One region of the Hydrogenophaga sp. PML113 genome, then DNA from elsewhere that is predicted to be linked to it. Evidence: riboswitches for the same ligand, from Rfam matches in the RefSeq annotation. Region 1 holds a riboswitch; the other holds the start of a gene.
What was found. Region 1 has a riboswitch for S-adenosylhomocysteine ahead of metH (methionine synthase). Riboswitches for the same ligand answer to the same signal wherever they lie in the genome.
Positions count from the first base shown of each region.

Region 2: linked by a shared signal. The riboswitch ahead of ahcY (adenosylhomocysteinase) and the one ahead of metH (methionine synthase) in region 1 are both predicted to bind S-adenosylhomocysteine.

Region 1 is NZ_MIYM01000008.1:31,492-38,837, forward strand. Features, by position in the region: gene BHU06_RS15695 (pirin family protein) at 1-42, opposite strand, end outside; gene BHU06_RS15700 (RNA methyltransferase) at 121-1,197, shown strand; gene BHU06_RS15705 (hypothetical protein) at 1,154-2,194, opposite strand; S-adenosyl-L-homocysteine riboswitch at 2,332-2,428, shown strand; gene metH (methionine synthase) at 2,461-5,205, shown strand; gene BHU06_RS15715 (hypothetical protein) at 5,272-6,831, opposite strand; gene BHU06_RS15720 (YifB family Mg chelatase-like AAA ATPase) at 6,828-7,346, opposite strand, start outside.
Region 2 is NZ_MIYM01000009.1:57,642-64,987, forward strand. Features, by position in the region: gene metF (methylenetetrahydrofolate reductase [NAD(P)H]) at 1-531, opposite strand, end outside; gene BHU06_RS16940 (TlyA family RNA methyltransferase) at 528-1,283, opposite strand; gene ahcY (adenosylhomocysteinase) at 1,386-2,816, opposite strand; S-adenosyl-L-homocysteine riboswitch at 2,882-2,973, opposite strand; gene BHU06_RS16950 (HAD-IIB family hydrolase) at 3,069-3,869, shown strand; gene BHU06_RS16955 (MFS transporter) at 3,866-5,092, shown strand; gene BHU06_RS16960 (hypothetical protein) at 5,222-6,388, shown strand; gene BHU06_RS16965 (hypothetical protein) at 6,476-6,856, shown strand; gene BHU06_RS16970 (hypothetical protein) at 6,917-7,258, opposite strand.

The DNA of each region.
Region 1 (7,346 bases):
GCCCAGGTCGGCGGCGCGCGCGTCGATCACCATTTCCAGCATCGGGGTCTCCTTGGTCGTGGCCGGCCATTGTCGACCGGGAGCGGATGCCCGGGTGCCGTGCGCGACAATGCCCGCCCCATGCAACTGAGCGAACTGCGCCAACGCCTCACCGCCCTCGGGGCTGGGCCGCTGCATGCGCAGCGCGTGCTGCGCCACTGGCTGCACGCCCTGCCGGCCGACGCCGGCCGGCGCAAGCCCGAGCACCACTTCCCCAAGGCCCTGTTCGAGGCCCTGCCGGCGCTGCGCGAGGAACTCGCCGGCCTGGCGCGCCTGCAGGCCGAGCACCCGGGCGAGGACGGCTCGGCCCGCCTGCTGGTGGCCCTGCGCGACGGCCAGACCGTGGAGAGCGTGCGCCTGCCGCGCGGCGGCCTGTGCGTGTCCACCCAGGTCGGCTGCGCCGTGGGCTGCGCCTTCTGCATGACCGGCACCGGCGGCCTGCTGCGCCAGCTCGGCAGTGCCGAGATCCTGGCCCAGGTGGCGCTGGCGCGCGCCGGCCGGCCGGTGAACAAGGTGGTCTTCATGGGCATGGGCGAGCCCGCGCACAACCTGGACGCGGTGCTCGAGGCCATCGAGCTGCTGGGCACCGTGGGCGGCATCGGCCACAAGAACCTGGTGTTCTCCACCGTGGGGGACGAGCGCGCCTTCGAGGCCCTGCCGCGTGGCGCGGTCAAGCCCGCGCTGGCGCTGTCGCTGCACACCACCAAGCCCGATCTGCGCGAGCAACTGCTGCCGCGCGCGCCGCGCCTCACGCCCACCGAGCTGGTGGAGCGCGCCGAGGCCTACGCGCGCGCCACCGGCTACCCGGTGCAATACCAGTGGACCCTGCTGGACGGCGTGAACGACGGCGACGATGAAATCGACGGCATCGTGCGCCTGCTCGGTGGCCGCTACGGCGTGCTCAACCTCATTCCCTACAACGCCGTCGACGGTCTGCCGTTCCAGCGCCCCGCGTGGGAAAAAGCGGCCGACATCGCGCGCCGCCTGCACCGCCAGGGCATCCTCACCAAGCTGCGCCACTCGGCCGGGCAGGACGTGGACGCGGGCTGCGGCCAGCTGCGGGCGCGCTCGCTGGACACGGGCGAGCGCGTGGTGGCGCTGCGGCGGCGGGCCGTCAGCGGACCGTCTCCATTTCTTCCATCAGCAGGCGCGCCGTGAGCCGTGCTTGCGGCGTGTTCTTCAGGCCGGGCTCCAGCGGGCGGCCTTGCTCGACCCATTGCAGGGTGAAGCGGAAACTCTCCAACGCCTCGTTGTCGAGCATGGCGGTGAACTGGGCGAGTTCCTTGACGGTGGTGTCGGGGGTGACCGTCAGAAAGTTCGAGATGCCGAGCCCCTTGAGCCGCTGGCCAAAGATGTCGACAAACGCCTGGCCCAGCCGCGGTGGCGATGCGTCGGCCGTCGTGGCGGGCGGGTCGCTCAGCTCGATGAAGCGCATCGGATCGGTGCTTGTGCGCCGGGTGTAGGGCGGGTCCCCGAGCGCCAGTGCCTGCTGACGCTCCACGCGCCGGGTTGTTTCGTGCGGCCCGTGCCTGGCCGGCGCCTGGGCGTTCAGTGCCGCCAGCAGCTGCTGGGTGGAGGCCTCATGCCCCCAGTCGCGGTTCAAGCGGTACTTGAAACGTTCCCGCTCCAAGGGCTCCAGCGATCGAATGAGGTCCGCGATGGTCGGGATGTCCGCGCTGTCCTTGACCTGGTCCGCCGTGGCCGCGTGGCCCAGCGCGCGAAGGACGGTCCTGGTGGTGGGAACGCGGCCGCTCGGCGGGTCGATCAGTACTTTGAGGTCTTTCAGGAACGCGGTGTCCAGCACCACCTGATGGCCCGTGGTCACGCGAGACCAGATCGAGTCCAGGGCTTCCTTCACCTCCGTCGGGTAGGGGCGATCCGCAATGAAGCGGCGCGCGAGGGTCCGCACCAGCCGTTCCGCGGCGTCCGAGGCGCTGGTGGTGGTGCCCTTCGCGTTCTTGGGGGTGACCGACAGGCATTGCGTGCGCTCGCCCTTCGGCCCGGTCTTGTTCTTGATGAGGAGAATGGTCGGCCCCGTCCGCCAGCCCTTGTTGACCGACTGGCCATACGCATACAGCTGCCGCAGGTCAAACGTCTCGCCATCGGGGCAGAGCGCCTGTGTTTTGCCGGGGCGGGGGGTGGACAGAGCAATCATGGCGCCAATGGAGAGAAACGGAGGGGGTGGGGGCCTGAACGCGTGCTCAGTAACGCCCGGAAGCCCCAGGGCGCCAGCCAAATGGCTGTTCAGGCCGAACGGACGAGGGGTTTGAGGCCTGTCGCTAAAATCCCTGCTCTCTCAAGGAGCGTTGCAGCGGCCAGCCCAGGGCCTCCCGGGTCGGGGCCGTCAGGCTTGAGTGGGCTGGACCGGCCCCAACGACGCTCACCAGCTCGGTTTTTTCGCAAACAACCCTGGTGAGCCGCATGTCCTCCGAGACCTCCTCCGCCCCCGTTTCCCCCGCCGTTCGCCCGATGCTGCTGTCGGGCCTGGAGCCGCTCGCCATCGGCGCGGGCAGCCTGTTCGTCAACGTCGGCGAGCGCACCAACGTCACCGGCTCCAAGGCCTTCGCGCGCATGATCCTCGAGGGCCGCTTCGAGGACGCGCTGGCCGTGGCGCGCCAGCAGGTGGAGAACGGCGCGCAGATCGTCGACGTCAACATGGACGAGGCCATGCTCGACAGCGAGGCCGCCATGGTGCGCTTCCTCAACCTCATGGCCGGCGAGCCCGACATCGCGCGCGTGCCGGTGATGGTGGACAGCTCCAAGTGGAGCGTCATCGAGGCCGGCCTGCGCTGCCTGCAGGGCAAGGGCGTCGTCAACTCCATCAGCATGAAGGAGGGCGTGGAGGAGTTCAAGCGCCAGGCCCGCCTCATCAAGCGCTACGGTGCGGCGACCGTGGTGATGGCCTTCGACGAGACCGGCCAGGCCGACACCTACGAGCGCAAGATCCAGATCTGCGAGCGCGCCTACCGCATCCTGGTGGACGAGGTGGGCTTCCCGCCCGAGGACATCGTCTTCGACCCCAACATCTTCGCCATCGCCACCGGCATCGAGGAGCACAACAACTACGCGGTGGACTTCATCAACGCCACGCGCTGGATCAAGCAGCACCTGCCGGGCGCGAAGGTCTCGGGCGGCGTGTCCAACGTGAGCTTCAGCTTCCGCGGCAACGACCCGGTGCGCGAGGCCATCCACACCGTCTTCCTGTACCACGCCATTCAGGCCGGCATGGACATGGGCATCGTCAACGCCGGCATGGTCGGCGTGTACGACGAACTGGAACCCACGCTGCGCGAGCGCGTGGAGGACGTGGTGCTGAACCGCCGCCCGGACGCCGCCGAGCGCCTGCTCGAGATCGCCGAGAGCGCCAAGGGCGCGGCCAAGGACGATTCGCAGAAGAACGCCTGGCGCGAACTGCCGCTGCGCGAGCGCCTGTCGCACGCGCTGGTGCGCGGCATCAACGACTTCATCACCGAAGACACCGAGGCCATGTGGCGCGAGATCGAGGCCGGCGGCGGGCGCCCGCTGAACGTGATCGAAGGCCCGCTCATGGACGGCATGAACGTCGTGGGCGATCTGTTCGGCCAGGGCAAGATGTTCCTGCCCCAGGTGGTCAAGAGCGCGCGCGTGATGAAACAGGCCGTGGCCTACCTGCTGCCCTACATCGAGGAAGAGAAGAAGCGTCTGGAAGCCGCCGGCGGCGACGTGCGCTCCAAGGGCAAGATCGTCATCGCCACCGTCAAGGGCGACGTGCACGACATCGGCAAGAACATCGTCACCGTCGTGCTCCAGTGCAACAACTTCGAGGTGGTGAACATGGGCGTGATGGTCCCGTGCCACGAGATCCTGGCCAAGGCCAAGGTCGAGGGCGCGGACATCGTGGGCCTGTCGGGCCTGATCACGCCCAGCCTGGAAGAGATGCAGTACGTGGCCAGCGAGATGCAGAAGGACGAGCACTTCCGCATCAAGAAGATCCCGCTGCTGATCGGCGGCGCCACCACCAGCCGCGTGCACACGGCGGTGAAGATCGCGCCGCACTACGAGGGACCGGTGGTCTACGTGCCCGATGCCTCGCGCAGCGTGAGCGTGGCCCAGGGCCTGCTGTCGGACCAGGCCACGGCCTACATCGCCGAGGTCAACGCCGACTACGAGCGCGTGCGCCACCAGCACGCCAACAAGAAGCAGGTGCCGCTGTGGCCGCTGGACAAGGCGCGAGCCAACCGCACGCCCATCGAGTGGGGCGGCTACACCCCGCCCGTGCCCAAGTTCATCGGCCGGCGCGTGTTCAAGAACGTGGACCTGGCCGAGCTCGCGAGGTACATCGACTGGGGTCCCTTCTTCCAGACCTGGGACCTGGCCGGTCCCTTCCCCGAGATACTGAAGGACGAGGTGGTGGGCGAGGAGGCGCGCCGCGTGTTCAGCGACGGCAAGCGCATGCTCCAGCGCATCATTGACGGCCGCTGGCTCACGGCCAGCGCGGTCATCGGCCTGTACCCGGCCAACTGCGTGAACGACGACGACATCGCGCTCTACGCCGACGAGTCGCGTGAGCGCCCGGTGCTGGTGTGGCACGGCCTGCGCCAGCAGACCGAGAAGCAGGAGATCGACGGCGTGATGCGTCCCAGCCGCTGCCTGGCCGACTTCGTGGCGCCCCAGGGCGTGGCCCCGGACTACGTGGGCCTGTTCGCGGTGACGGCGGGCCTGGGCGTGGAGAAGAAAGAGAAGCAGTTCCTCGACGACCTCGACGACTACTCGGCCATCATGTTCAAGGCCCTGGCCGACCGCCTGGCCGAGGCCCTGGCCGAGCAGATGCACCACCGCGTGCGCACCGACCTGTGGGGCTACGCGCCGAACGAGGCGCTGAGCAACGAGGAGCTCATCAAGGAAAAGTACCAGGGCATCCGCCCCGCGCCGGGCTACCCGGCCTGCCCGGACCACACCGTCAAGCGCGGCCTGTTTCGGCTGCTGCAGGCCGAGGAGATCGGCATGGGCCTGACCGAAAGCCTGGCCATGTCGCCAGCGGCCAGCGTGAGCGGCTTCTACCTGAGCCACCCGCAGAGCACCTACTTCAACGTCGGCAAGATCGGCGAGGACCAGCTGGACGACCTGGCCCAGCGCAGCGCCGTGGCGCGCGCGGACCTGCAGCGCTGGCTGGCGCCCAACCTCTGACCCCCGGCGCGCGGGCCGCCGCGCCCCCGCTCGCGCGGGTCCCGGCATTGCCCGGCGCACCGGGGGTCAGCCGGTGCCATCCCCGGCGAGACCGCGCAGCCAGTCCATGACCTCAGGCGGCCGGTTTCGCGCCAGCCGCGCCAGGGCGGCCAGGCGCCGGACGGCCTCGCCGTCCCCGCTCAGCGACAAGGCGTCGAGCACGCCTCCCAGGATCGGGTCGGGCATGTCGTGGATGGCCGTGAGGCTGGCCGTTTCATGGGCGCCCAAGGAACACCCGGCCAGCCGCTTGAGGGCGTGGAACACCGGCTCGGGCAGTGCCATGGCCTGAAGGTCCCGCGCGAGATCGGCCAGGTCCTGTTCGGTGTAGGGGGTGTTCTCCGGCGTGTCGCTGGGGGCGCCCCAGTTCCACCGCGCGGCCGCCGGCCAGTGGGCCACCACAATGGCCTTCAAGCCCGGGGCCACCGCCCGGGTGCGCGCGCCGAGGATGGCCTTGGCCGCGACAAAGGCGAAGGCCTTGGCCGCGGGCGGGTAGAGCCGGCCCAGGCACGCCAGCACGCCCAGCAGCTGGCGCGGGGTGCTGCTTCGAAGGAAGGCCACGACTTCCCGTTCGGACCCGCAGGTCGCGAAGGCGCTCAGGGCCCGGCTTACCGCCGGCGGGTCCAGCCGCGGGTCGGCGCACGACAGGGCCGATGGATGGGCGCCGGCCAGGGCCAGCAGGTAGCGGGCGGCGCCGGTGGCGTGCATCAGTGGCGCGGACATGACGTCGGGCGCGGTGGCTGGGACGCTGGGCGTCAGAGGGCCGCACGCCTGCACCAACAGGCGCCGCAGACCCAGCGCTGCCCCGGGGTGGATGCCCCAGAGCCAGCTCAGCAGCGCGTCCGTGTCCTGCGTGGTCGAGAAGGTCGCCAGCCACCGTCGCAGCGGTGCGATGCCTTGGCTGCCGCGGGACAGGTGAGACAAGGCGGTCCACAGCCTGGCGCTCAGGGGAATGGGCTTGCAGCTCATGATGTGCCGGGCCGCGCCGACGACGTGCTGGGGGTCGGGCCGCGCGGGCGGGGTCGCATCGACATGGCCGGTGCGCGCGGGGTTCGCCGGCGCCAGGTGTTGCTCGACGTGCCGCTTGATCGCGCTGAGCGCCTCCCTGGCCCCCGGGCGCCGTTCGTAGGCGTCGAAGCAGCGATCGAATCGATCCAGGAACCGCTTCACACAGCGGTCCAGGTGGGGCCTCACCTCGGCGGGGCAGTCGGCGCGGGTGGGCAGGTGTTCGAGCAGCAGGTGCAAGTGGTCGGCGAGTGTGTCGTTTCTGCATGACGCGGGCAGGGCCGCCAGCAGCAACGGGGCGAACGCGGGGCGTGTCTGCGGGGGCAGCTTGCCCAGGAACACCAGCAGGCTGTACTGGCCCGCGCAGTCGGGGCTGGCGTGGGCTTGCGCGTCGAAGAACACCTCCACCAGGTCCGCGGTGCTGTTGCAGTCCTGCAGCTGGAGCTCCGTGTAGGCCGTGTGGCTGCCGCTGTGGCCGATGCAGGCGTGCACCGCGTTCAGCAGCGCCTGTGGTGAGGCGGGCGTGGTGTCGATGCGCCGCTGCCCTCCCGTGACGGGGCCGCAAAACCCCCCGACGCGCTTCATGCGAACGCCCCCAGCACGCGCCGGTACTGCACCGCCTCCGCCACGTCGGCGGCGCCCACGCGCTCGTGCCCGGCCAGGTCGGCGATGGTGCGGGCCACGCGCAGCGCCCGGTGCGTGCCGCGCCCGCTCCAGGCCAGGCGCACGGCCGCCGCGTGCAGGAACTTCAGCGCCGCCGGCTCGGCGCGCGCGTGCTCCTCGAGCGCGCCGCCCGCCAGCGCGCGGTTGGGCTGGCCCTGGCGCCGCAGCGCCAGCGTGTGCGCGGCCACCACGCGCTCGCGCACCGCGGCGCTGCCCTCGCCCGGCGGTCCCTGCAGCAGCTGCCCGCCGGGCAGCGCGGGCACCTCCACCTGCAGGTCGATGCGGTCGAGCAGCGGACCGCTGAGCCGGCCCTGGTAGCGCTGCACCTGCTCTGGCGTGCAGCGGCAGGCGCGCACCGGGTGGCCGCGGTAGCCGCAGGGGCAGGGGTTCATGGCGGCCACGAGCTGGAAACGCGCGGGGAACTCGGCCTGCTGCGC
Region 2 (7,346 bases), on a different contig from region 1:
GAAACGGAAGTACGCATCGGCGCTGTAAAAGTACTGCGTGATCGCCGAATGCGCGCCGGCGCGGACCTTGGTCGCGTAGGCCTTGAGGTCGGCCTCGGGCGAGCGGGCCTGCGGGTGCACCTCGGGATAGGCCGCCACCTCCAGGTGGAAGTCCTCGCCGGTTTCGGCGCGGATGAAGGCCACGAGGTCGCTCGCGTAGTGGAACTCGCCACCCAGTCCATAGCCGCTGGGCAGGTCGCCGCGCAGCGCCACCAGGCGCTTGACGCCCATGGCCTTGAGCTGCGCCAGCTGCTCGCGCACGCCGGCGCGCGTGGCGCCGATGCACGAGAAGTGCGAGGCCGCGTCCACGCCCTCGGCGAGGATCTCGCGCACGGTGCCGAAGGTGCCCTCCTGCGTGGAGCCGCCAGCGCCGTAGGTGACGGAGCAGAACAGCGGCGCGCGCGCGTAGAGCTGCTGGCGCACGGCGCGCAGCTTCTGCGCGCCCTCGGGCGTCTTGGGCGGGAAGAATTCGAAGCTGATGGGCAGGTTCATGCCGGTTTCCGAATGAAGACGAAGAATTCGCGGTTGCCATCGCCACCGGCGATGGGGCTGTCGAAATAGTCGAGCGGCTCAAGGCCCAGGCCTTGCAGCGCGGTCGTGATGCGCTCGCGCACCCGCGCGTACGACGCGGCGTCCTTCACCAGGCCGCCCTTGCCGATGTCTTCGGGCTGCAGCTCGAACTGCGGCTTGACGAGCATCAGGCCCTGGCCGCCGGGCTTGAGCAGCGGCGCCAGCGCGGGCCACACCAGCGTCTGCGAGATGAAGGACAGGTCGCCGACGATCAGGTCGAAGGGCGGCTCGGCCCCGGCCTCGCGCAGGCGCTGGGCCGTCAATTCGCGCGCGTTGCAGTGCTCGATGGCGATCACCCGCGCATCCCCGCGCAGACGGGTGTTGAGCTGGCCGCTGCCCACGTCCACACCCACCACCTGGGCCGCGCCGCGCTGCAGCAGGCAGTCGGTGAAGCCGCCGGTGCTCTGGCCCACGTCGAGCGCGCGCAGGCCACACGGCTCGACGCCGGTGTGCGCCAGCGCACCCTCCAGCTTCAGTCCGCCGCGCGAGACATAACGCGCCTCGGCCGCGTCCAGCAGTTCGACCTGGGCGTCCGCGGGCAACTCGTCGCCGTTCTTGGCCACGGGCCGCCAGCCGCCGCCGGCGCGCCAGCGCACGCCAGCCGCGATCAGCCGCTGCGCCTGCGAGCGCGACGCCGCCAGACCACGCTCGACGAGAAGTTGATCAGCACGCACGGTGGAGCGCCAAGACCCGAACCGAGGATGCCGCGGAACCGGCTTGGCCGGGCCGCAGGCATCGCCCCCGGAAGGGGGTCGCGCGAAGCGCGGCGGGGGTGATCAATACCGGTACGTGTCCGGCTTGTACGGGCCTTGCTTGGGCACGCCGATGTAGGCGGCCTGCTCGTCGCTCAGCTCGGTCAACTGGGCGCCGACCTTCTTCAGGTGCAGACGCGCCACCTTCTCGTCCAGGTGCTTGGGCAGCACGTAGACCTTGCCCACGTCGTAGCCCTCGGGGTGCGTGAACAGCTCGATCTGTGCGATGGTCTGGTTCGCGAAGCTGGAAGACATCACGAAGCTGGGGTGGCCGGTGCCGCAGCCCAGGTTCACCAGCCGGCCCTTGGCGAGCAGGATGATCTTCTTGCCGTCCGGGAAGATCACGTGATCCACCTGGGGCTTGATCTCTTCCCACTGGCACTTCTCTTCCAGCTTGGCGACCTGGATCTCGTTGTCGAAGTGACCGATGTTGCAGACGATGGCCTGGTCCTTCATGGCGGCCATGTGCTCGAAGGTGATGACGTCGCGGTTGCCGGTGGTGGTGACGAAGATGTCGGCCTTGTCGGCGGCGTATTCCATGGTCACCACGCGGTAGCCTTCCATCGCGGCCTGCAGGGCGTTGATGGGGTCGATCTCGGTCACCCACACCTGGGCGCTCAGCGCGCGCAGCGCCTGGGCCGAGCCCTTGCCCACGTCGCCGTAGCCGGCCACCACGGCCACCTTGCCGGCGATCATCACGTCGGTGGCGCGCTTGATGCCGTCCACCAGCGATTCGCGGCAGCCGTAGAGGTTGTCGAATTTGCTCTTGGTGACCGAGTCGTTGACGTTGATGGCGCGGAACATCAGCGAGCCCTTGGCCGACATTTCCTTCAGGCGGTGCACGCCGGTGGTGGTCTCCTCGGTCACGCCGATGATCTGCGCGCTCTTGCGGCTGTACCAGGTGGCGTCCTCGGCCAGCTTGGCCTTGATGGCCGCGAACAGGATGCGCTCTTCCTCGCTGCCGGGCTTGGCCAGCACCGAGCGGTCTTTCTCGGCCTGCTTGCCCAGGTGCATGAGCAGCGTGGCATCGCCGCCGTCGTCCAGGATCATGTTGGGGCCTTCGCCTTCCGTGCCCTTGGCGCCGAAGTCGAAGATGCGGTGCGTGTAGTCCCAGTAGTCGACCAGGGTCTCGCCCTTGACGGCGAAGACCGGCGTGCCGGCGGCGGCGATGGCGGCGGCCGCGTGATCCTGGGTGGAGAAGATGTTGCACGAGGCCCAGCGCACCTGCGCGCCCAGGGCTTGCAGCGTCTCGATGAGCACCGCGGTCTGGATGGTCATGTGCAGCGAGCCGGTGATGCGCGCGCCTTTGAGCGGCTGCTTGGCCGCGTACTCCTCGCGGATGGCCATGAGGCCGGGCATCTCGGTCTCGGCGATCTTGATCTCTTTGCGGCCCCAGTCGGCCAGGCCGATGTCGGCGATCACGCAGTCGGCGGCGGGGTTGATTCGTGCATTCATGTGGCGCTCCAAAACGTTGAAAGCCACCGCACAGGAAGGGAGATGAAGGAACCCATCGCACGTGCAGTGGATGAGCGTGGTTGCCGGTTGAAGGGTCCGAGCCTCACGCCCGCGGCCCGCTCGGTGCGGGTGGGGCGCTGCAACGCTCCTCGGATGGGGCGCGATTCTACCCGGCCTCTTTTCTGGCGTGGGGATATCCCCTCCCAGTGGCACCACGCTGGTGCGGCCCCTGTGAGAAACTGCCGCCCCTCCATGCAACCCACCCCGCTGGCCGATTGGCCCCCGCACGAGCGCGCGCGCATCCATGGCGTGCTCACCGACATCGACGACACCCTCACGGCCGAGGGCGCGCTGGCGCCCGAGGCGGGGGCGGCGCTGCACCGCCTGCGCGCGGCCGGCCTGCCGGTGTTCGCCGTCACCGGCCGCCCGGCCGGCTGGAGCGAACCCTTCGCGCTGAGCTGGCCGATCGACGCCATCGTGGCCGAGAACGGCGCCGTGGCGCTGTGGAACGACGGCGGGCGCCTGCACAAGGCCTATGCGCAGGACGCGGCCACCCGCGCCGCGAACCTCACCCGCCTGCGGGCCGCCGCCGCGCGCGTGCTGCGCGAGCTGCCTCAGGCGACCCTGGCCACCGACAGCGCGGGCCGCGAAACCGACATCGCCATCGACCACAGCGAGCACGCGCACCTGGGCGAAGCCGATATTGCGCGCGCGCTCGCCATCCTGCGGGACGAAGGCCTCACCGCCACCGTGAGTTCCATCCATGTCAATGGCTGGATCGGCGCGCACGACAAGCTCAGCGGCGCGCGCTGGATCCTGCGCGAGCGCCTGGGGCGCGACCTCGACGCCGAGATCGATCACTGGGTCTACGTGGGTGACTCCACCAACGACGCCGCCATGTTCGCGCGCTTCCCGCACAGCGTGGGCGTGGCCAACATCGCGCGCTTCTGGGCGCAGCTCGCGCACCACCCGCGCTACGTGGCGCCGCGCGAGCGCGGCCAGGGCTTCGCCGACGTGGCCGAGGCCGTGCTCGCGGCCAGAGGCCAGTCATGAGCGAACTCCCGCTGCCCGCCGGCGGCCGAGCGCCCGCCGCGCCGCCGGCCCACGCCCGCCTGGGCCTGGTCGCCATCTTTGGCGCCACCTTCTTCGAGCTCGTGGGCTACTTCATGCTCACGCCCCTGCTGCTGCTGCGCCTGAAGGACGGCGGCGAGTCCACCGCCCTGGCCGGCGTGTTCGCGGCCAGCGGCTGGTTCGGCATCTTCCTCATGGTGCCCTTCGCCTCGTCCGTCACGCGCGCGCTGGGCAGGCGGCCCACGCTGTGGCTGTCGGCGCTCATTCCCACGCTGGCCACCATGGGCTTCGCGCTCTCGTCCTGGCTGCCGCTGTGGTTCGGGCTCAAGCTCATCGCCGGCATGGCCTCGGGCCTGCGCTGGGTACTGGCCGAGGCCATCGTGGCGGAGTTCGCGCCGCCCGGCCAGCGTGGCCGCTACGTGGGCATCTTCGAAACCCTGGTCGGCGTCACCTTCGTGCTCGGCCCGCTGATGCTGGCCTGGGTGGGGCCGCAGAGCGACACCGCGATCTGGCTGGCCTTCGGCTGCATGGCCATCGGCCTGGCCTGGAGCCTGCTGATCCCGCGCGTGCCGCCCGCGGCCGACGCGCACGAGGCCCGCGTGGGCCTGGGCGGCGTGTGGCACGCGCTGACCGCGCACCCGCTGATCATGACGGTGGGCTTCGTCGGCGGCTTTTTCGAAAGCGGGCTCACGTCCATCCTGCCGCTGTATGGCCTGGCCCTGGGCCTGGGCGCGGTGGTCTCGGCCCTGCTGGTCTCGGCCAGCGGGCTGGGCAGCGCGCTCATGATGCTGCCCGCCGGCGTGCTGTCCGACCGCCTGGCGCACCACCCGCGCCAGCGCTGGGGCGACGAGCGCGCCGCGCGGCTCCTGCTCATGCGCGGCTGCGCCTGGATCACACTGCTCGGCACGCTGCTGATCCCCTTCGTCGCGAACACGCCCTGGCTGGCCGCGCCCGTGGCCTTCGTGTGGGGCGGCGCGGGCGGCTGCCTCTACACGCTGGCGATGATCGACATCGGCTCGCGCGAACAGGGCATCACCCTGGTGAACAGCACGGCCGTGCTGGTGATGAGCTACACCCTGGGCGGCGTGCTCGCGCCCGCGCTGGGCGCGGCGGCGCTGCAGTGGTCGCCCACGCTGGGCTTCCCGGCGCTGCTGGTGGGCGTGGCGCTGCTGGGGGTGTTCCTGCTGCGGCGCCAGCCGGCCTGAGCTCGCGCTTCGATCGCACGAAGCGGCCGGGCGGCGCCGCGGTCGGAGAGGCGTCCTTGAGGATTTCGCGCCGCGGCGGCCGCCACCGAGAGGGGTTTTCCACTCCGCAGCGCCACGCGCGCCCTCTCCATGATCCCCCGCTCCAACCCCAAACAATACAAGCTCGATGCCGCGCTGCCCGGCCAGGCCCAGGTGACGCCCCTGCGCCAGGTGGTCGAGGCCGCGGTGACCAAGACCGAAAAAGACCAGCAGCCGCGGGTGCTCTACCTGAAGACCACCGCCCCCTCGTCCGATCGGACCGCGCAGCCTTACATCACCACCAAGTTCGACTCTCGGCACGAAGACCCGCAGATCCGCGCCACGCAGCCCCGCAAGCTCAAGCAGACCCAGCAGCAGGGCGCCACCGCGCAGCTGAAGGACCTGACCACCTTCTGGCTCCAGCTGTCTTCGGCGCCGCGCGACGCCCAACGAGCGGCCCGGGATCTCGACAGGCTGTGCAACAGCGACAGCACCCAGGTGTTCGGTCTGCCCTGCACCCCCGAACTGCTGCGGCAACTGAAGCGGATGGAAAGCGGCCAGCGCTCGATGGCATCGACGCCACGGCAGCCGACCGCGCACACGCCCCGATCGAACACGGACAGATCGCCACGGCACCAATCGACGGATGACGAGGAGAGCAGCACCGCCTCACAAACGGCGGTCTCGCTCAGCGAGGAGGGCTCGCCCCCCAACACGGGCGGCACGCCCAGAAAGCCCAAAACCAACCGGGTGGCCCGGCTGCCGGTCAAGCAGGTCGCCCGACAAAACCTGAACCCGATCCGAAAGACGTACCTGGAGCAACAGCAGCAGATACGGGAGCAGGCGCTCCTCGAGCTTCAAGACCTCATGTTCCCCCCGGAAAAATCCATCTCATCGCCCCGCACCCCCGCCAGCGCCCCCGCCCTGCAACTGCCGCTCTTGCCTGTGGGCCGGGACAGGCCATCGGCCATGGGGTCTTCCCGGGAGCCCTCCCCACCAGCCGCCCAGTCGGATCGACCCAAGTCGAACGTCGAGCCCATCCCGGAGGACGGCCTGCGGACCAGCAAGTCCCAGTCGACGCCCACCAGCCCCACCTCGCCCGACCAGCCTCAGCCGACCAGCCCCAGAGCCCCGCTGAAGCAGCAGCGCATGCCACGGCCCAGCCTTCGGGCCAAACAGCCCCCGCCGACACCGCAAGCCACGCCAGGGTCGCCATCGGCGGACCCGGCATCGCCCACCCCGGCGACCCGGCCCGAGCCCCTGCTCGAAGAGCAGTGAGCCCGCGTGCCGCATGGTGACAAGCCCCCATGCGATCCTTGAGGCCGCCGGCCGGGCCCCACGCCCGCCCCGGCCGAAAGGAGTCCCATGCCCATCCCCTGGATCGCCGCGCTGAAGATCATCCCCTGGGGCGACGTGATCGAACACGCGCCCAAGGTGCTCGCGGCCGCGCGCAAGCTGCTCGACAAACAGAAAGCGCCCAGCGCCCCCCCGCCCGTGGGCACGCCCCTGGACCCGGCCGCCGAAACACCCAGCCTGGGCGAACTGCACAAGCGTCTGATCGAAGCGCGCCAGCTCATCGACCAGCAGGCCACCGCCCAGCAGCAGATGGCCCAGACCCTGAGCGAGCTGGCCGAGCAGAACGCGCGCCTGGTGGAAGCGGTGCAGCTGCTGCGCGTGCGCACGCGCTTGCTGATCGGGGTGGCGGTGCTGCTGGCGGTGGGCCTGGGCGTGCTGCTGGCGCGCTGAACGCGGACGCGGCCCCCCCCTCGCCTCGACCCCGCGGCGAAAAGAGGCGTCGGATGGGCGCTAGGCCAAAGGCCCCCTGGCCGCGGGCCGATCCACCTCGATCGCCGCATCGCAGCCCACGCCGGCGGCGATCCAGCGCCGCGCCAGGCGCCGCAGCAGCGGCGCTGCCCAGGCCCAGCGCGGGCCCAACACCCCTGGCGCGTCGCTGATCGCGCCGCAGCGGTAGAGGCCCGCCGCACCGTCCCAGCGCAGGGCGTCGCAAGCGCCCGTGCGACGGCGCGATATCACGCGTCCCAAGGGGCAGGGCTCGGCCAGGCAGCACACGCCGCAGCCATTGCAGGGCGCGCCCCACGCGGGCTTGGCCGGCGCGGCGGGGTGGATGTGGATGGTTTGCAGGGGCATGGGTGGCGAGGGACGCCGGCCGGCGGCGCTGGCCCCGCATCATCGCGCCTGTTCGACGCTGTGCGCGATGGGCCATCGCCAACAGGCC